One region of the Streptomyces sp. NPDC002018 genome, then DNA from elsewhere that is predicted to be linked to it. Evidence: predicted binding sites of a transcription regulator. Region 1 holds the regulator's gene; the other holds the start of a gene.
What was found. Region 1 encodes HspR, which represses chaperone genes until heat shock. Its sites were predicted from a motif close to TTGAGNNNNNNNNNCTCAA; they were not measured.
Positions count from the first base shown of each region.

Region 2: lon (endopeptidase La) is a predicted target of HspR. The motif match lies at 2,567-2,585, and genes of this name have one in related genera.

Region 1 covers NZ_JBIASO010000004.1:57,952-67,755, reverse strand. The annotation lists gene ACFYYH_RS07985 (RloB family protein) at 1-325, opposite strand, end outside; gene ACFYYH_RS07980 (ATP/GTP-binding protein) at 303-1,586, opposite strand; gene clpB (ATP-dependent chaperone ClpB) at 1,762-4,398, opposite strand; gene ACFYYH_RS07970 (pyridoxamine 5'-phosphate oxidase family protein) at 4,609-5,013, shown strand; gene ACFYYH_RS07965 ((2Fe-2S)-binding protein) at 5,274-5,594, opposite strand; gene ACFYYH_RS07960 (5'-nucleotidase) at 5,591-5,833, opposite strand; gene ACFYYH_RS07955 (helix-turn-helix transcriptional regulator) at 5,936-6,949, shown strand; gene ACFYYH_RS07950 (heat shock protein transcriptional repressor HspR) at 7,259-7,729, opposite strand; gene dnaJ (molecular chaperone DnaJ) at 7,735-8,919, opposite strand; gene grpE (nucleotide exchange factor GrpE) at 9,010-9,672, opposite strand; gene dnaK (molecular chaperone DnaK) at 9,669-9,804, opposite strand, start outside.
Region 2 covers NZ_JBIASO010000002.1:27,509-37,312, reverse strand. The annotation lists gene ACFYYH_RS03685 (zf-HC2 domain-containing protein) at 1-899, opposite strand, end outside; gene ACFYYH_RS03680 (RNA polymerase sigma factor) at 896-1,480, opposite strand; gene ACFYYH_RS03675 (hypothetical protein) at 1,637-2,209, opposite strand; gene lon (endopeptidase La) at 2,608-5,025, shown strand; gene ACFYYH_RS03665 (lysozyme) at 5,292-6,143, opposite strand; gene ACFYYH_RS03660 (MarR family winged helix-turn-helix transcriptional regulator) at 6,364-6,858, shown strand; gene ACFYYH_RS03655 (hypothetical protein) at 6,944-7,726, opposite strand; gene ACFYYH_RS03650 (nitrate- and nitrite sensing domain-containing protein) at 8,133-9,804, shown strand, end outside.

The sequences.
Region 1 (9,804 bases):
CCACTCCGATGTTGTGCCGACGAGCCGCGAGGGCGGCCTGGGCCACATCCTGATACTCGTCGACATCGAAGACGCACCACACCTCGTCGTACCCGCCCTTGTTCAGCTCCCGCTGACCGCGTGCGTACGCCACGAGCTGTGTCGGGGAGCACGGCTTGCCGCGTACGACGACGGAGACCGCAGGGTTACGAAGATCGTCGCGCAGCCCTTGTAAGTACTGCCGCTCGGTCTCCTTGCTGCCGCAGACGATCAGCATCGTGCGCGCCGAGCGCCGGACCGGGCCGCGCCGACGGCCCGATCCCTCACGCGGAAACGACCTCGCCATGAGCCCCCCAGTACTTCTTGAGCATGTCCTCCAAGGCCGTCTCCGGCAGCAGCGGCACCGCTCCGTAGCTGCCCGCCAGATAGCGGCGCTCGAAATTCTCGCCCTTGCGCGGCTTGAAGTCGCTGAGCGGATACAGCTCCGACGCGCCGGTTGCGGGGTTCTTCTCCACGAACCAGACCTGATCGCGGCGGAGCACCTGGTCCCCGAGCATCGTGCCCAGCAGGGACGCGTCGTGGGTGGTGAAGATCAACTGAGCGCCGCGCGGGTTCAGCTCCGGATCCTGGAAGAGCGTGAGCAGCTTGGCAGTGAGCAGGGGGTGGAGGCTGACATCGATCTCGTCCACCCACATGGACGTTCCGCTCAGGATCGCCGTGACCGCCGTGGTGACCAGGTTCAGCCAGGTCTTGGTGCCGGCCGATTCGGCGTCGACAGGCAGGACGAACTCCTCATGCCCCACCCGGTGCACAAACTCCAAGGACTCCGACTCCGCCTCTCTCATGGCGTTCCCGAACTCCTGGCCCGTCCTGGCGTCCCCCGGCATCGCGGGGTCGACCGCCTTCCCGGCTCCACGGCGAATGCCGTGCACGCCCAGGTCGGCCGCCGCCAGGACTTCTGCCCGGATCGGCAGTCCCAGCGTCTCCAGCCTTTCGTACACCAGAACCGCGAACGCGCCACGTTCGGCGACTGACCGCCGAGTCTCGTCCTCGATGACAATGGGGGCCTCCACCGCGGTCCACACCGCCCCGAGTTGCTGATGCGAGGACTGTGCGGCAGCGGAGAGGTACAGGCTGTTCGGCCGCATCGTCCTCTCCGCTGCCACGCGCTCACCGGTCAGCGTCGCGCCATAGGTCACGGTCATGCGATCCCGCTCGAAAAGAACTCGTCTGCGGCCCTTGGGATAGGCGTAGAGCCACTCCTCCGCGACCTCCGTGTCCGTGACACTGAAGCCGTACACGTACCGCACGCCCTTCAGCAGGAGATCCACCGCGTACGACGACGGCTCGTTGCGGCTCGCATGGTCGAGGAGGAAGGGCCGTCGCGGTACGGGAGCACCCGGCAACCAGCGGGCCTGCGACTCACGCACCGCGTGTTGGAACAACCGGAACGCGCCCACCACCGTCGATTTCCCGGAAGCGTTCGCGCCGAAGATCGCCGCCACGGGCACCGCCGGCCGGTCGTCGTCCCCGTACGTCGGTGCGAAGTTCAGCTCCTGGGGTTCGCGAAGGGAGCCGTGGTTGGCGACACGAAAGCTCAGCAGCATGGATTCGCCACCCCCGTAAATCGCCTTGTGAACAAGTGAATCGCAAATTGCCGGAACAAATTGCTCGTACATGGTGATGGTAGTTCCCCGTCCTGAACACGAACAGGCCCGCCACCCGGGCGGGTGACGGGCCTGTCGGCGGCCGCGGCGGGACCAGTCGGCCCGCGCGTACGGACTAGAGCGTCTTGCCGGCCGGTTTCGGGGGCTCCTCCGGGTCCGCGGTGGCCGCGCCGACGATCAGGCCGTCGGCGAAGCGGTCCACGCGGACCGTGTCGCCGTCGGTGATCTCGCCCGCGAGGATCTCCTTGGCGAGCCGGTCACCGATCGCCGTCTGGACGAGCCGGCGCAGCGGCCGGGCGCCGTAGGCCGGGTCGTTGCCCTCGTCGGCCAGCCATTCCAGGGCCGCCGGGGTGACGTCCAGGGCGAGCCTGCGCTCGGCGAGGCGGCGCGCCAGACGGTCGATCTGGAGCTTGGCGATATGCGCCAGGTCGGCCTTGGTCAGGGCGGAGAAGACCACCAGATCGTCCAGACGGTTCAGGAACTCCGGCTTGAAGGAGGCCCGCACCACCTCCAGGACCTGCTGCTTCTTCGTCTCCTCGGTGGTGGTCGGCTCGACCAGGTACTGGCTGCCGAGGTTGGACGTCAGGATCAGGATGGTGTTGCGGAAGTCCACCGTCCGCCCCTGCCCGTCGGTGAGCCTGCCGTCGTCCAGGACCTGGAGCAGGATGTCGAAGACCTCGGGGTGGGCCTTCTCCACCTCGTCCAGCAGGATGACGGAGTACGGGCGCCTGCGCACGGCCTCCGTGAGCTGGCCGCCCTCCTCGTAGCCGACATAGCCGGGCGGGGCGCCGACCAGCCGGGCCACCGAGTGCTTCTCGCCGTACTCGCTCATGTCGATACGGACCATGGCCCGCTCGTCGTCGAAGAGGAAGTCCGCGAGGGCCTTGGCCAGCTCGGTCTTGCCGACCCCGGTGGGACCGAGGAAGAGGAAGGACCCGGTGGGCCGGTCGGGGTCGGCGATCCCGGCGCGCGTACGGCGCACCGCGTCGGAGACCGCGCGCACCGCCTCGGTCTGGCCGATCAGCCGCCTGCCCAGCTCCTGCTCCATCCGCAGCAGCTTCTGCGTCTCGCCCTCCAGCAGGCGCCCGGCCGGGATACCGGTCCAGGAGCCGACCACATCGGCGATGTCGTCCGGGCCGACCTCCTCCTTGACCAGCTTGTCGGTGGGCTCCTTGGCGGCCTCCTGCTCGGCCGCCGCGGCCTCCTCCAGCTCCCGCTCCAGGCCCGGGATCTCCCCGTACAGCAGCTTGGAGGCGGTGTCGAAGTCTCCGTCGCGCTGGGCCCGCTCGGCCTGGCCGCGCAGATCGTCGAGGCGCTCCTTCAGCTCACCGACGCGGTTGAGGCCCCGCTTCTCCTTCTCCCAGCGGGCGTTGAGGCCGCGCAGTTCCTCCTCGCGGTCGGCCAGATCGCGGCGCAGCTTCTCCAGCCGCTGCTTGGAGGCGGGGTCGGACTCGTTCTTCAGCGCCAGTTCCTCCATTCGGAGGCGGTCGACGGCGCGCTGGAGCTCGTCGATCTCCACGGGCGAGGAGTCGATCTCCATCCGGAGCCGGGACGCGGCCTCGTCCACCAGGTCGATGGCCTTGTCCGGGAGGAACCGGGAGGTGATGTAACGGTCGGAGAGCGCCGCCGCGGCGACCAGGGCCGCGTCCGCGATCTGCACCTTGTGATGGGCCTCGTACCGGCCCTTGAGCCCGCGCAGGATCGCGATGGTGTCCTCGACGGTGGGCTCGGCGACCAGCACCTGCTGGAAGCGCCGCTCCAGCGCCGCGTCCTTCTCGATCCGCTCGCGGTACTCGTCCAGCGTGGTCGCGCCGACCATCCGCAGCTCGCCGCGCGCCAGCATCGGCTTGAGCATGTTGCCCGCGTCCATCGCGGAGTCGCCGCCGGCGCCCGCGCCCACGACGGTGTGCAGTTCGTCGATGAAGGTGATGATCTGTCCGTCGCTCGCCTTGATCTCGGAGAGGACGGTCTTCAGGCGCTCCTCGAACTCGCCGCGGTACTTGGCCCCCGCCACCATCGCGCCGAGGTCCAGCGAAACCAGCCGCTTGTTCTTGAGCGATTCCGGCACGTCGCCCTTGACGATCCGCTGGGCGAGCCCCTCGACGACGGCGGTCTTGCCGACGCCGGGCTCACCGATCAGCACCGGGTTGTTCTTCGTACGGCGTGACAGCACCTGCACCACACGCCGGATCTCCTGGTCCCGGCCGATGACCGGGTCGAGCCTGCCCTCGCGGGCCGCGGCGGTGAAATCGGTACCGAACTTCTCCAGGGCCTTGTACTGGCCCTCCGGGTCGGGTGTGGTCACCCGGCGCCCTCCCCTTGTCTTCTCGAACGCGTCCAGCAGCTTCTTCGCGTCGGCGCCCCGCTGGTCGAGCACCTCTCCCGCCTGTCCCCCCTTGGCCGCGATGCCGATGAGCAGATGCTCGGTGGAGAGGTACTCGTCCCCCAGTTCCTTGGCCCGCCGCGCGGCGTCCGCGATGACGGCGAGCATCTCGCGGTTGGGCTGCGGGGGCGCGACGGTGGATCCGGTCACGCTGGGCAGCGCGGCGAGCACCCGCTCGGCACCGGAGCGTACCGCCGCCTGGTCCGCCTCGACGGCGGCCAGCAGGTCGGTGACGTTCTCGTTGTCCTGGCCCTCCAGCAGCGCGAGCAGCAGATGTGCGGGGGTCAGATCGGGATGTCCGCCCGCCACGGCGCGGTTGGTGGCGGCGTTGATCGCGTCCCGGCTCTTGTTGGTCAGCTCGGCGTCCACGTGCCCACTCTCCTCCTTGCACGGGTCTCAACCTCAGGTGCTTCCTCAGGTGCTTCGCGTACGTCACCCGCGGCGGCCACGGCGACCGTGCCGACCGCGGCTTTGACTGAAGCAACATACGCAAAGTTGAGTCTATTTCACTCAAGCCTGAACCGGGAGCCCACTCCCTCATCCAGCCTGATCCAAACGAAAGCCCCCTAGGCTTCCGGTATGTCCATCGACGTGCGCGATCCCAGCTCCGATTTTCTCGCGTTCTGGCGCGAGCACCATGTGTGCACCCTGACCACCCTCCGGCCGGACGGCACGCCGCATGTGGTCCCGGTCGGTGTGACGTACGACCCGGAGGCCGGGCTCGCCCGGATCATCACCAACAAGCACAGCACCAAGGTCGCCAACATCCTGGCGGCGGGCCCGGAGGGGGCGCGGGTGGCGGTGTGCCAGGTGCGGCGCGGCCAGTGGGCGACGCTGGAGGGGCGCGCCACGGTCCGTACGGAGCCGGAGCTGGTGGCGGACGCGGTGAGCCGCTACGCGGAACGGTACGGACGCACCCCAGCGCCCAATCCGGACCGGATCGTCATCGAGATCGCCCTGGACCGGGCGCTCGGCCACGTATGAGGCACGCATGAGGCGCGCAAGAGGCGCGCATGAGACACGCATCGGGCACGCATGAAGCGCGTCTCAGGCGCGTAATGCCTCGGCCACCTCGGAGAAGCCGGGCGCCCGGGACGAGTCGGGAGCGAGCCGCGTGCGGGCCGCGTGTGTGGGGCACGCGGCCCGCACGCGGGCAGCACAACGGCGCCATCGTGTTTCAGGTCCACGATGGCGCCGTTGTGTGGGGGAAGCGCCGGAGCGATTTACAACGACGGGGGAATCGCTCAGGCGCTGCGGGGGGTGGCGATGGTGGTCTTTGGTTCGACCAGTTGGTGGTCCCGTTGATCGAGATTGACGAAGATCATGTCGTAACGGATGGCACACCGGACAGGCTGCGGAGCCCCTCGCGGCCTCCGGAGGCAGCGATAGGCACGGACGTCCTCGTCCTCCTCGCGTACGACGACGATCGGCTCGCCGAACAGAGTGACCATCAGCGAATCACCACGGTGAGGAATTGCCGTGACGAGATCGATGAAGTGCCACCCCGACCGGTAGGCCGTGGCCATCTCGCGCCGGAAGACCCGGTCGTCCGGCGGGACGGTCACGCGCTCGGGTCGGCCGATGCGGTGACGCGGCCGCTGCCGGCCGACGTCACGTCCCAGCCGATGTCCTTCGGAGCGACGTCCCAGCTAATGTCACCCGACTCCGGACCCTGGGCACCCTGAGCAGTGGATCCGGCGGGCGTGGAGTCCCAGCCGATGTCCCCCCCGACAGCCAGCGCGCCATAGGCCAGAGCCGCAGAGAAAGCAGTGGCAACCACCGCGCGAAGCATTCTCTTGTACATAGTCGGCTTCGTCCTCACTTGATGGATTCCTCTCCCCCGCCATGTAGACGATGTCTCACCCGGGCACGTCAACACCACCGGGACGAGGCATCATGTTCCTGTATGTTCAGGACCCTGGGGGGTGGAGATTTGCCCGCGAACGACTCAAAACCGACACATCCCCATGCCGTCACCGATATGTGTGATGACGGCAGGCGGCTTTACGCCAGTGCGCTGCGCTCCGGACGCATAGCCCGTGGCGAAGCCGCGGGGACTCCATGTCTCATGGAGTTCGCTCTTCTGCACCCTGATCCCGACGACGCCGACTGGCTTCGCCCTGTTCCGCCGTCCGCGGCGCTCGCCAAGCGTCTCCATCCGATCGAGCGGGAGATCCAGGAACGCCGGCACTTCGCCGTCGAACTGACCGACACTTTCGAGCCGTTCATGACGATCAGCGCCCAGGACCCGCCGACCACGCACGCGATCACGGTTCTGGAGGGTGTGAGCCGTATCAACGCGGCGCTCGATCTCTCCACCGCCGAGTGCCGGACGGAAGTACTGACAGTGCAGCCCGGCGGTGGTCGCAGCGAACATGTGCTGGCGGAGGCGCTGGAGCGGGGACGGGCCGTGGTGGACCGCGGCATCAGTCTGCGCACCCTGTACCAGCACACCGTGCGGCACAGCCAGGGCACCCTCGCATACGCGGAGCGGTTGGCCGAGGGCAAGGTCGAAATCCGGACGTTGGAAGAGCTGATCGAGCGGCTGATCATCTTCGACCGCACGGTCGCGTACATACCCGCCCGCTCCGACCGGCAGATCGCGCTGGAACTGCGCCACCCCGGACTCGTCGACTATCTGGCCCAGGTGTTCGAACAGCTCTGGCGCCGCGCCACGCCCCTGACGGAGCAGGTCTCCTACGAGCCCACCCCCGACGGCATCACGGGCATCCAGCGGTCCATCGCGAAACTCCTGGTCGAGGGGTACGTGGACGAGGCCATCGCCCGTCGGCTGGGGATGAACGTACGGACCTGCCGCGCGCATATCGCCAAGCTGGCCACCACCCTCGGCAGCGGCAGCCGCGCCCAACTCGGCTATCTCGTCGCCCAGTCGGGAATCCTGGACCAGGAGGAGGGCTGAGGACCACGGGCGGGCGCCCAGGGCCAGGGGCGCCCAGGGCCAAGGGCGCCCAGACCCAGGGAGGGGGCCAGGGGGCGGGCCAGAAGCGCGACGAGGCACCGGGAGCGGAAGAGGCACCGGGAGCGGCTGTGCGCCCCGCACACGGCCGCACAGCGGGAAACGGAGAAGGGCCCCCACCCCCTGGGTGAGAGCCCTCCACACAGCTCCTGAACGCCCCGGCCCCACGGCCGCTCCTGAGCCGCCGACGGCCATACCCCGGCCGACGGCCACTCCTGAGCAGGCGGCCACTCCTGAGCAGGCGGCCGCTTCTCAGTCCGTCGGCCGCTTCGGGCGCCAGACCACCAGCGCGCTCGCCTGCTGCACATCCTGATACGGCACCAGATCCCGCCGGTACGAGGCATGCACCTGGGCCTCGCGCTGCCGCATCGCCGCCGCCGCGCCGTCCACCGCCGCCGCCAGCTCGGCGATCCGGGCCTGGAGCGCGGCGACCTGGTTCTCCAGTTCGATGATCCGCTTGATCCCGGCCAGGTTGATGCCCTCGTCCTGCGACAACTGCTGCACCTGACGGAGCAGTTCGATGTCACGGGCCGAGTAGCGGCGCCCCCGGCCCGCCGTACGGTCCGGGCAGACCAGACCGAGCCGGTCGTACTGCCTGAGGGTCTGCGGATGCAGCCCGGAGAGCTGGGCCGCCACCGAGATGACGTACACCGGCGTCTCCTCGGTGAGCTGGTAAGGATTGCGCCGCCGGCCGTCCCTGTCCGGTCCGTCCGCCCTGTTCACGGGACTCACGCTCCCTTCGCCGCCTGGAACAGCTCCGCCCGCGGATCCTCGTCCGCGGTCGCCTTGCGGTAGGCCTCCAGCGCGTCACGTGCCTGCGCGCCGAGATCCCGGGGCACCACCACCTCGACCGTGACCAGCAGGTCGCCGCGGGTGCCGTCCTTGCGTACGGCGCCCTTGCCACGGGCGCGCATCGTCCGGCCGTTGGGCGTGCCGGCCGGCAGCTTCAGGGTGACGGGCGGACCGCCCAGGGTCGGCACCTTCACCTCGCCGCCGAGCGCCGCCTCCGCGAAGGTGACGGGCACGGTGACCGTGAGGTTGTCGTCCTTGCGGCCGAAGACCGGGTGGGCGTCGACATGCACGACCACATACAGATCCCCGTTGGGGCCGCCGCGCTCGCCCGGAGCGCCCTTGCCGCGCAGCCGGATCCGCTGGCCGTCGCTGACGCCCGCGGGGATCCGGACCTGCATCGTCCGCGAGGACCTGGCACGCCCGCTGCCCTTGCAGACCTCGCAGGGGTCCTGGGCGATCAGCCCACGGCCCTTGCAGTCCACGCACGGGTCGGTGAGCGAGAACCCGCCGCCGGTGCCGCGCGACACCTGTCCGGTGCCCACACAGGTCGGGCAGACCCGCGGGGTGCCGTTCTTGTCGCCCGTGCCCGAACAGGCCTTGCAGGGCGCCTGGCTGGACATCCGCAGCGGGACCGTGGCCCCGTCGACCGCCTCGGTGAAGCTGAGCGTCACCTCGGACTCGATGTCCTGGCCGCGGCGCGGCTGTGTGCGCGTGCCCGTGCCGCCGCGGTTGAAGAGACCCCCGAAGACGTCCCCGAGGCCGCCGCCGAAGCCGCCGGCACCGGTCTGCGCACCGCCCTGGCCGCCCCCGAAGAGATCGCCCAGGTCGAAGTTGAACGAGCCGTTGCCGCCCGCGGCGCCGGGTCCCGGCCGGAACCCGCCGTTGCCGAAGAGGGCGCGCGCCTCGTCGTACTCCTTGCGCCGCTTGGGATCGCCGAGGATGTCATTCGCCTCGGAGACCTCCTTGAAGCGCTCCTCGGCCCTGGCGTCGCCCTTGTTGGCGTCCGGGTGGAACTCGCGGGCGAGCTTGCGGTACGCCTTCTTGATCTCGGCCTCGGTGGCGTCCTTGGGGACCCCGAGAACCTTGTAGTAGTCCTTCTCCACGAAGTCCTTCGTGCTCATTCCCGACGTCCCTCCTCTCCGCCACCTTCACTGCCGACGCCACCCGGCAGTGCGGCACCCTGTGGCACCGCACCGCCGTCCGGCGTCACGTCAGCCCTCGTCCGGGCCACCGTTCTCCTTGTCGTTCGCCGGCTCCGCCTGCTCGTCGGCCGACTTGGGCTGGGCCCCGGGCTGGGGCTCGGCCACCGCGACCCGGGCCGGGCGGATCGTCCGCTCGCCGAACCGGTACCCAGGCTGGAGGATCGCGACGCACGTCGTCTCCGTGACGTCCGGAGCGTACGAGTGCATCAGGGCCTCGTGGATCGTCGGGTCGAAGGGCTCGCCCTCCGTACCGAACTGCTGGAGGCCCAGCTTGGCGACGACCGTCTCCAGCGACTCGGCGACCGACTTGAAGCCGCCGACCAGCTCCTCGTGGTCCCGCGCCCGGCCGATGTCGTCGAGCACGGGCAGCAGCTCGGTCAGCAGACTCGCGACGGCGATCTCCTTGACCGTGACCCGGTCGCGCTCCACCCGCCGGCGGTAGTTCTGATACTCCGCCTGGAGGCGCTGGAGATCCGCCGTGCGCTCGTTGAGCGCCATACGGACCTGGTCGAGCTGCGCCTTCAGGGCTACTTCCTGCACGTCCCCGGCCGAGGCCGCCGGGCCCGGCTCCTTCACGGAGTCCGGCCCGGCGGCGTTCGGCGTGGCGTCGTCATGGTTGGCGCCGGAGGGGACGTCGGGCTTCTCGTCGAAACCCGGGGTCTCCTCGGTCACGCCGCACCGTCCTTCTTGGGCTTCTCGTCGTCCACGATCTCGGCGTCGACGACATCGTCGTCGGCCCGGTCCTGTCCGGCACCCGCGGCGCCCTCGGCACCGCCCGCGGCGGCACCGGCCTGGGCGTCGGCG
Region 2 (9,804 bases), on a different contig from region 1:
AGGAAGCGCGTCAGATACGCCGACAGCTCGGCCGCCGGCAGCGGCGAGATCCCCGTACCGCCACCCCGGCGCGCCGCTCCCAGCAGCGATACGGCGATCGCCACCGTCCACAGCGCCGCCACCGCCCCGGCCGCCGTACGACAGCCCACATACGAACCGAGCACCAGCGTGGCCAGCGTCAGCGCCAGGGCCGGGAGCAGCCAGGCCGCCGCGCCGGGCACATCCGCCGAGGACGGCAGCAGCGCCCCGGCCAGGGTCAGCAGCGGCAGGCTCACGGCCAGCACCGCCGTCGTACGGGTCAGCAGCAGCCGCAGTCCGCCGCCCGGTGTGGACGCGCCGATCTCGTGCATCGGGTCGACGTGCTCCCCGTACGACACGGCCACCCCGGCCAGCGGCAGCACCGGCGCCAGTGCCAGCAGCAGCGGGCGCGCCCCGGTGAAACCGGCGCCGTACGCCAGACCGACCGCCCCCGCCGCCACCAGCACCAGGGCCACCAGCCAGGAACCGCGCAGCGCCGGTCCCGCCGCCCACAGGACCCGGGCCGTCAGCCCGAGCCCGGGGGCAGTCGGCGCGGACAGCCCCGCCGTGGGCCGCACCGCCGTCGACCGGCCCGCCGCCGTCGCCGTCGCCAGCACCGCGTCCCGCACCTCGGCGAGCACGGGACCCGCGGCTCCCCCGCGTACCGCCGCGGACACCCGGACCGCGCACGCGCCGCACGACTCGACGTGCTTCTCCAGCGACCAGGCGTCGGGCTCCGGCGCCGAGCCCGCGGCGTAGCGGACGGCCAGCGCGTCCTCCACATGCCAGGCGCCCGTGCCCCGCTGCGCACCATGCGCCGTGCCCTGTTCCAGGCCGTGCCCCGCGCCGTGCCCCGTGCCCTGCTTCCCGTTGTGCTTCATGCCGTGCCTTCCGTCGGCGCGATCCGTTCCGGAGCGGCGATCCGTTCCAGAGCGGCCCGCAGCTCCTTGCGGGCCCGCATCGCACGGGTCTTGACCGTGCCTTCCGGTATGCCGAGGAGCTGTGCGGTCTCCCGGGTGGTCAGTCCGTCGACGACCGTGGCGCGCAGCACCTCGCGCAGCTCCGGGGAGATCCGGTCGAGGGCCGCGCCGACGTCTCCGTACTCCAGCCCGGCCAGCACCCGTTCCTCGGCGGAGGGCGTGACGGGGCGCGGTTCGTACGCCACTTCCGCCCGGTCGTTCCGCTCGGTCCGTGCCCGTGCGCGCTGGGCATCGACCAGCCGCCGTGCGGCGATCACCCACAGCCAGCCGCCCGCCTCGCCGCCCTGGTGGGTCGCGGCCGAGCGCCATACGGTCACGAAGGTGTCCTGGAGCACTTCCCGTACGGTCTCGGGGTCGGGGCACCGACGCGTCAGCCGGGCCAGCAGCCAGCCGGCGTGCCGGTCGTACAGCAGGGCGAGTGCCTCCGCGTCCCCCTTGGCCACGGCGCGCAGCAGCGTGCCGTCGTCGCGGTCACCCCTCATGGGGCGGAACAGTCTCACGCCTCTCTATCGCCGCCACCCGCGGCGGCGGTTCACGGGGGTCCGCCGGGCCGCCCGGTCGTGGATTGCCGGGTCCGCCGGGTCCGTCGGGTCCGCCGTTGCGCCGGGTCAGGAGGGTCCGCCGGGTCAGGAGGGCAGTCAGGAGGGCAGGGGGACCGCGGCGATGACGCGCTGGAGCGCGGGTACGGGCTCCGCGTCGGAGACCGCGACCTCGTGGCCCGCGTGGTTGACGGCGTAGACGAAGGCGTCGGGGGCGGGCCGGTCGAACATCACACGGGGGAGCCGCTCGATACCCGACGCGGCCAGGGCCTCGCGCAACGCGCCCAGCTCGGCGGGGCGCATCCGTCCCGCTCCGGCCGTACGGCCGGAGGACAGGACGGTGTAGGCGCCGTCGTTGTTCACCACCACGCTGTCGCGCCGGCCCGCGATACCGCCGGACCTGGTGACGACGACGAGGGTCGCGTCGCGCGGCGGGCGCGGGGAGGCCGGCCCGGTGGGCCCGCCAGGGGCGGACGCGGCAGTCGAGGCGGACGGGCCGGACGGGACGGCTGTACCGGACGGGGCGGCTGGGCCGGGCGGGACGGTTGTGCCGACGCGCGGCGTATCCGTACCGCTTCCCCTCGCGCTTCCGCTTCCGTCGCACCCCACCAGCAGCAGCACCGGCACCAGCACCGCCAGCAGCGCTCCACCCGCGGACCCTAGTGATCGCATCTCGCCGACTCCCCCTCCGTGGCCGTGCCCGTGTCCGGCCCCGAGCATGCCGCTCGACGCCTCGTGGCGACAGAGGCCCGCGGGGCGTCGCGCCGCGATGCCGGGGCGCGCGGGCCGATGCGAGCGAGGTGCGAGGCGGCGGATCGTCACCCGCTCACCAGGGACGACGGAGGGTGGCGCGCCCGTCTTCGTCCCGATGTCGATCGGCCCCGATTCCCCCGGCCGGGAAGCCATCAGGGGCGCGGCGCGTTGACCGCACACCGCCCTTTCGCCGGGGCGGGTTCCGGAGGGCCGACCCGGCCGACATGATCGCTCAGAGCGAACGCGGCCCGGGGAACATCCAGGGGCTCACAAGCATTGAGTCGGTATAGCTCAACTTGACTGCCGAAGGGGAGATCATGGCTGCCATGTCCACACCGCTCACGCTTCCCGTGCTGCCGCTCGACGACGAGGTCGTGCTGCCCGGCATGGTGGTGCCTCTCGACCTGTCCGACACCGAGGTCCGCGCCGCGGTGGAGGCCGCCCAGGCCGCCGCCAGGATCGGCGACGGAGGGACGGGCAAGCCGAAGGTGCTGCTCGTGCCGCGCATCGACGGGACCTACGCCGGGACCGGCGTGCTGGGGACCGTCGAGCAGGTCGGCCGGCTCTCCGACGGCGACCCGGGAGCGCTGATCCGCGGCCGTGGCCGCGTGCGGATCGGTGCCGGTACGACAGGGCCCGGCGCGGCCCTGTGGGTCGAGGGCGTGAGCGTCGACGAGACCGCTCCCGAGCCGCTGCCCGGCTCGGTCACCGAGCTGGTCAAGGAGTACAAGGCGCTCGCCACCGACTGGCTGAAGAAGCGTGGCGCCTGGCAGGTCGTGGACCGCGTCCAGCAGATCGAGGACGTGTCCGCGCTCGCCGACAATTCCGGTTATTCGCCCTTCCTCTCCACCGCTCAGAAGGTGGCGCTGCTGGAGACCACCGACCCGGTGGCCCGGCTGAAGCTCGCCACCGAGCAGCTCCGTCATCATCTGGCCGAACAGGACGTGGCCGAGTCCATCGCCAAGGACGTCCAGGAGGGCGTCGACAAGCAGCAGCGCGAGTTCCTGCTCCGGCGCCAGCTCGACGCCGTACGCAAGGAGCTGCGCGAGCTGAACGGCGAGGGGGACGAGGACGAGTCCGGGGACTACCGCACGCGCGTCGAGGCGGCCGACCTGCCCGAGAAGGTGCGGGAGGCCGCGCTCAAGGAGGTCGAGAAGCTGGAGCGCGCCTCCGACCAGAGCCCGGAGGGCTCCTGGATCCGCACCTGGCTGGACACGGTGCTGGAGCTGCCGTGGAACGAGCGGACCGACGACACCGCCGCGTTCGACATCCGGGGCGCGCGGGCGGTCCTCGACGCCGAGCACGCGGGCCTGGACGATGTGAAGGAACGGATCACCGAGTATCTGGCCGTGCGCAAGCGGCGCGCGGACCGTGGGCTCGGCGTGGTCGGCGGCCGTCGCGGCGGCGCCGTGCTGGCCCTGGTCGGGCCGCCCGGTGTCGGCAAGACCTCGCTCGGCGAGAGCGTGGCGCACGCGATGGGCCGGAAGTTCGTCCGGGTCGCGCTCGGCGGCGTACGGGACGAGGCGGAGATCCGCGGACACCGGCGCACGTACGTCGGCGCGCTGCCGGGCCGTATCGTCCGGGCGATCAAGGAGGCCGGTTCGATGAACCCGGTCGTCCTGCTCGACGAGATCGACAAGGTCGGCTCCGACTTCCGCGGCGATCCGGCCGCGGCGCTCCTCGAAGTCCTGGACCCGGCGCAGAACCACACCTTCCGCGACCACTATCTGGAGGTCGAACTCGACCTGTCCGACGTGGTGTTCCTCGCGACGGCGAACGTCCTGGAGGCGATCCCGGAGGCGCTGCTCGACCGGATGGAGCTGGTCAGGCTCGACGGCTACACCGAGGACGAGAAGATCGTCATCGCCCGGGACCATCTGCTGCCCAGGCAGTTGGAGCGCGCGGGGCTGGAGCCCGGCGAGGTCACCCTGGAGGAGGACGCGCTGCGCAAGCTGGCCGGGGAGTACACCCGGGAGGCCGGCGTACGGAACCTGGAGCGGGCCATCGCCCGGCTGCTGCGCAAGGTCGCGGCCGAGCACGAGCTGGGCGACCGTGAGCTGCCGTTCACCCTCGGCGCCGAGCATCTGCGGAAGCTGATCGGACGGCCGCACCATGTGCCCGAGTCCGCGCAGGACCCGGCGGAGCGCCGTACGGCGGTGCCGGGCGTGGCCACGGGCCTCGCGGTGACCGGCGCGGGCGGTGACGTCCTCTATGTGGAGGCGTCGCTGGCCGACCCCGAGACCGGCGGGTCGGGGCTGACCCTGACCGGACAGCTCGGTGATGTGATGAAGGAGTCGGCACAGATCGCGCTCTCCTTCCTGCGCTCGCGCGGCGCGGAACTGGAGCTGCCGGTCGCCGATCTCAAGGACCGGGGCGTGCACATCCACTTCCCGGCGGGCGCGGTCCCGAAGGACGGACCGAGCGCGGGCATCACGATGACGACGGCACTCGCCTCGCTGCTGAGCGGGCGCCTGGTCCGTACGGATGTCGCCATGACCGGCGAGGTCTCGCTGACCGGTCGCGTGCTGCCCATCGGCGGCCTCAAGCAGAAGCTGCTGGCCGCCCACCGCGCGGGCATCACGACGGTCGTGATCCCGAAGCGCAACGAGGCCGACCTGGACGACGTCCCGGCCGAGATCCTCGACAAGCTGGACGTCCACCCGGTGACGGACGTCCGCCAGGTCCTGGACCTGGCGCTGTCCCCGGCGGAAGTACCGCTCCCGGCAGCGGCCTGACCCCCGGTAGACCCGCCCTCCACGCACAACCCACGACCGCGGCCGGCCCCCCACCGGGGCCCGGCCGCGGCCGCGTCCACCCACGAGCGGCAGCGGCGGTTCGGACGCTCGCCCGGACCGGGGGTGCGCTGGTGCCGGGTGCGGGGCGGGCTGACCGGTGGGCGGGTGCTGGCGGGTGGGTCATGACAGCGGGGCCGGCGGGGTGTCGCGGTCCCGGCCGGCCTTCCGTTCCGGGCGGGACCGCGCGTGGGTGGGGTGGCGGGGAGTCAGCCGTTCGCCAGGGCCTGGACGCGTTCCAGGGAGCCGTTGAACCTGTTGTGGTCGCCGACGATCGGGCCCTTGGAGGTGTACTGCCAGATCGTGTGGAAGCCCCAGCCCGCGGGCAGTTCACCGACCGTGGTGGTGTAACGCGGGATCCACAGCGGGTTCGTGGCGCCGAAGCCCGTGTAGTTGCCGGTGCAGGCCTTCCACCAACTCGTGGACGTGTAGATCACGGCGTCCCGGCCGGTGCGGGACCGGTAGGTGTCCAGGAAGTCGCCGATCCAGTCGATCATCTGGCCCTGTGTCTTGCCGTAGCAGGCCGCGCCGTACGGGTTCCCCTCGATGTCCAGCACCCCCGGCAGGGTCTTGCCGTCGCGCGACCAGCCGCCGCCGCTGTCGACGAAGTAGTCGGCCTGGCCCGCGCCGCTGGAGTCGTTGGGGGTGGCGAAGTGGTACGCCCCGCGGATCAGGCCCACGTTGTAGGCGCCGTTGTACTGCTGTGCGAAATAGGGGTTCTTGTAGTAGTTCCCCTCCGTCGCCTTGGTGTAGGCCCAGTCCACTCCGCTGCTCCACAGGGCCGTCCAGTCGACATTGCCCTGGTGTCCTGAGACGTCCACGCCCTCGGTCTGCGGGACCCGGTCCGCACGGGGCGGAAGGCCCCGGTCGTCCTGCTCGACGACGCCCATGCCCATATGGGCCGTACCTCGTGCGGGGGGCTCGGCCGGCGGATCCGCCGGCCCGTCGGTCGCGCCCGCCCCACCCGGCAGGGTGAGGAGAAGCGCGGGAGTGGTGAGGAGCGCGGCGACCGCGGCGATGAGTGAGCGGCGGCCGGTCGTTCCGGATCTCTGCACGGACATCTCGTGCCTCCGAAGACCTGGTGGGGGGAGCGCGTGAAGCGGCGCATAGAGAGCGGTCCACAGGAGAAGATTGTGGACAAATCACCCATAACGCTACGCAAATGGACCAGTTGACGGAAGCGCGCCACGCGGCTCTCGTCGGGATAAACCTGCGAAATACTGTCCGAGCTGCGGCAACAGCCGTGGGCGAAGGAAACCTTCAGGGGCGGAAAAGCGCGCGATGGGTGCTGACGTGCACGGGACCGGTACGGGAAATGAGCCGGAGCACACCCGGTGGAAGGGTGTGGACCAGGAATTCCTGGCTCTGGAACGGGAACTGGCTGTCTTTCTGCGCCGGGCCCGCGCCAATTCCGGCGAGGTGGCTCGTGAGGTCCATCCCGAGCTGGAGCCCGCGGCGTACGGACTGCTCGTACGGCTGGAGGAGACCGGCAGTCAGCGGGCCACCGAACTGGCCGCGTACTTCGGGGTCGGCAAGGCGACGATGAGCCGCCAGCTCCGCGCCCTGGAGGTGCTGGGCCTGGTGACGCGCGAGCCCGATCCGGCCGACGGCCGCGCCTGGCTCATCCGTATCACCGAGGAGGGCACGACCCGCTTCCGGCGGGTCAGGAACGCGCGCCGGGAGCTGTACGTACAGAAGCTCGCCGACTGGGACCGCGCGGAGATCGCCGAGCTGGCCCGGCTGCTCCACCATCTCAACGAGCGCGCCGAGAGCTGACGCACCGACGGGCCGGGGAGCCGGTCCGCGCGGCGGGGCGCGGCGGCTCCAGCCGTCCGCCGTCCGCCGTCCGCCGTCAGCCGCCTCACAGCTCCACGAACGCCACCGTCGCGTCGTCGCTCGGCTTGCCCCTGCGGAACGCCAGCCCGTCCGGGTCCGCCCACTCCGCCGCCCGGACCCGGTCGATCAGCTCCTGCGGACCGTTCTTACGCACCAGCGCCAGGCAGTCCGCCCAGCCGCCCTCGCCGAAGACATCCACCCAGCGGGCCGCGCCGTCCGTCAGCGCCAGCAGGGACCGCACCTCCGCCAGCGGTGTACGGCCCGTCACCGCCTTCGCCGCGACCGCCGGGTCGGCCGCCGCCGTGAAGAAGCCGCCGTCCGCGTTGCGCAGCGCGTCCGCGGAGGCGGCCGACCGCAGCGCCTCGCGCGGTACGCGGTCCAGACGGTCGTCCAGCACCGCCCGCACCGCGCCGTCCGGCGACTCCAGGAGCAGTGTCGAGTCGGAGAGGACCAGATGTTCGAACTCGTCCGCGCCCCAGCGCGCCAGGACCACCGTGGCCTGAGGGGTACGTACGTGAGAAAGGTCACATGTTTCGCGATGTGCGTCCGCCGTACGTGTGATCGATACGCCGAGGACCTCTGCCAGCGTCATATCCCGGCGGGAACCGGACAGTTCGGTGAGCGCTCCGCCCAGCCTGGCGGTGAACCAGGGCACGCCATGCACACAACCGTCGTCCCCGGCCGGAGGCGTCACCCCGTCCAGGACGACCAGCGTTCCGCCCCGGCCGGCGGCGGGCAGAGCCACGGATGTCCAGTCCTCATTGGGCCTCGCGGCGGCCCCCGGCACGCTGGCCAGTTCGATGCGCATGATGTCCAGTCTGCACGATTCCACCGAGGGCCCGCATGAGTCCTTCACGGTCTCTGCACGCACGCCCCGTGGACTCGTAGGGCCAGGTCAACCACTGTCATTCGGTCAGAATCAACGTGCGGCGGGGCCGGGGCCGGAAGAGGAAGGGGGTGCCGGGGAAGCTGCGGGCGCGCATCCTGCCAAAGCCCGCCCGGAAGGTCCACCCGGCACACCAGGTTCCGGCTGGGCCCCGGCTGGGAAGAGTTGTTCGCCAACTCCTTCGTGATGTTCACTCGTTCAGGTGGCGGAGCGGCCGACGCGTGCCTCCCTCCCATATGCGCTGGAATGGTCGGAAGCCGTGCCAGGGGTGGGGGATTCCTACGTGTGACCGGTCGTCACCTCTGCTTCATGGGCGGACGAATCAAGAATGCGAGCACCGGTGCAGAAGAAGCGGCCTCGGGGTAACGGTGTCACGCGCGGCGGGACGACCAAGGCTGAGACCGGCACGGCCACGGTAGGCACGGCCGGCACGAGCGGTAAGGGCAAGAAGCCCGGCAAGGGCGCGAGCGGCACGGGCGCCCCCGGTACTGACAGGCCTACGACCGGTACGGCCGGGCTCGGGTCCGGCACGGACGGGCCCACTACCGGTACGGCCGGGCTCGGGTCCGGTGCGGCCGGGCCCGCGAGCGGTACGGACGCAAGCGGCGCGGTCCGGGAAGGACGGCGCGTGCGGGTACGCAGCCGGCTGGTCGCCGGGGTCGCCGTCCTCGGCATCACCGTCGTCGCGGCGGGCACCCCCGCCGTACTCACCGCCTCCGCCGAACTGAACGACGCCCAGCGTCTGGTCACCCTCGCCGGGCTCAACCAGCAGGCCGCGGTCCTCGCCCACTCCCTCGCGGACGAACGCGACGAGGTGGTCGTCTTCATCGCCGCCGGGCGGGAGGAACAGCCGGGCGGCGCGGACTCCGGCGACGCGGCGGGCTCCGACAGCGGCACGGGCACAGGTACCGGTACGGGCTCGGGCTCCGGCAGCGGTGGCAAGGGCAAGCACACGATCTCGGACACCCGCAGCACGCGGGTCGACCGGCAGATCGACGAGATACGCACCACCGCCTCGGCCGCTCCCGGACTGCTGCACGACCTCTCCACCGTCCCCTCCATCCGCCGTACCGCGCTCACCGGCAAGGGCTCGGCGCTGGAGGCGTACCGCGCGTACTCCGACGTCATCGCCAAGCTCCAGGCGCTCGCGGACGAACTGGCCGAGAAGACCCCGGCCGAGGCCGCCGACGGCACCCGCGCCCCCGGCGCGCTCGGCCGCGCCGTCGAGCAGGCGTCCGCCACCCGCGGACTGCTGCTGGCCGCGCTCGCCGTGCCCGCGCCCACGGACACCGCCCCGCAGTACGACCCGATCACCGGACTGCCCATCGAGTCCTCGGCCGACGCGGACAGCGAGAAGAACGACCAGTTGCGCGACGAGCTGAGCGCCGCCGCCCAGCAGTCACGTGTCCGTGAACTCGCCGCCCTCGCCGACTTCGACCAGACCGCCGACAGCGAGGCACGCGAGTCCCTGACGGCCACCGTCACCGGACCCGACGTCAAGACCGCCGAGGGGTATCTGACCCGGCTCACCGACCGGCCCGAGCTCTCCGACGCCGACCGCGAGGCCAACCAGAAGAAGGTCGAGTCGGCGCTCTCCGCCAGGATCGACCAGATGCGCGGCGTCGAGTCCGGACTCGGCACCAGCCAGTTGGAACGTCTCGAAACGCTCCGCGACGACGCCGTCACCGGCCTCGAACTGCGGATCGCGCTGCTCGGCGGCTGTCTGCTGATCGCCGTCGGGGTGTCCACCGCCGTCGCCCGTACGCTCACCAGGCCGCTCGCCGTCGTACGGATCGGCGCGGCCCGGCTCGCGGCGGCGCCGGAGACCGAGGAACCGGTCAGGTTCACCGGGCGCAACGACGAGTTCGCCCAGGTCGTACGGTCCCTCAACGGCCTGCACGGCAAGCTGCTCGATCTCTCCGCCCGCGCCGAGACGCTCGACGGCGACCGCGCGGGTCTGATCGCCGCGCGCGAGAAGGTCGTCGCGCAGCGCGCCGAAC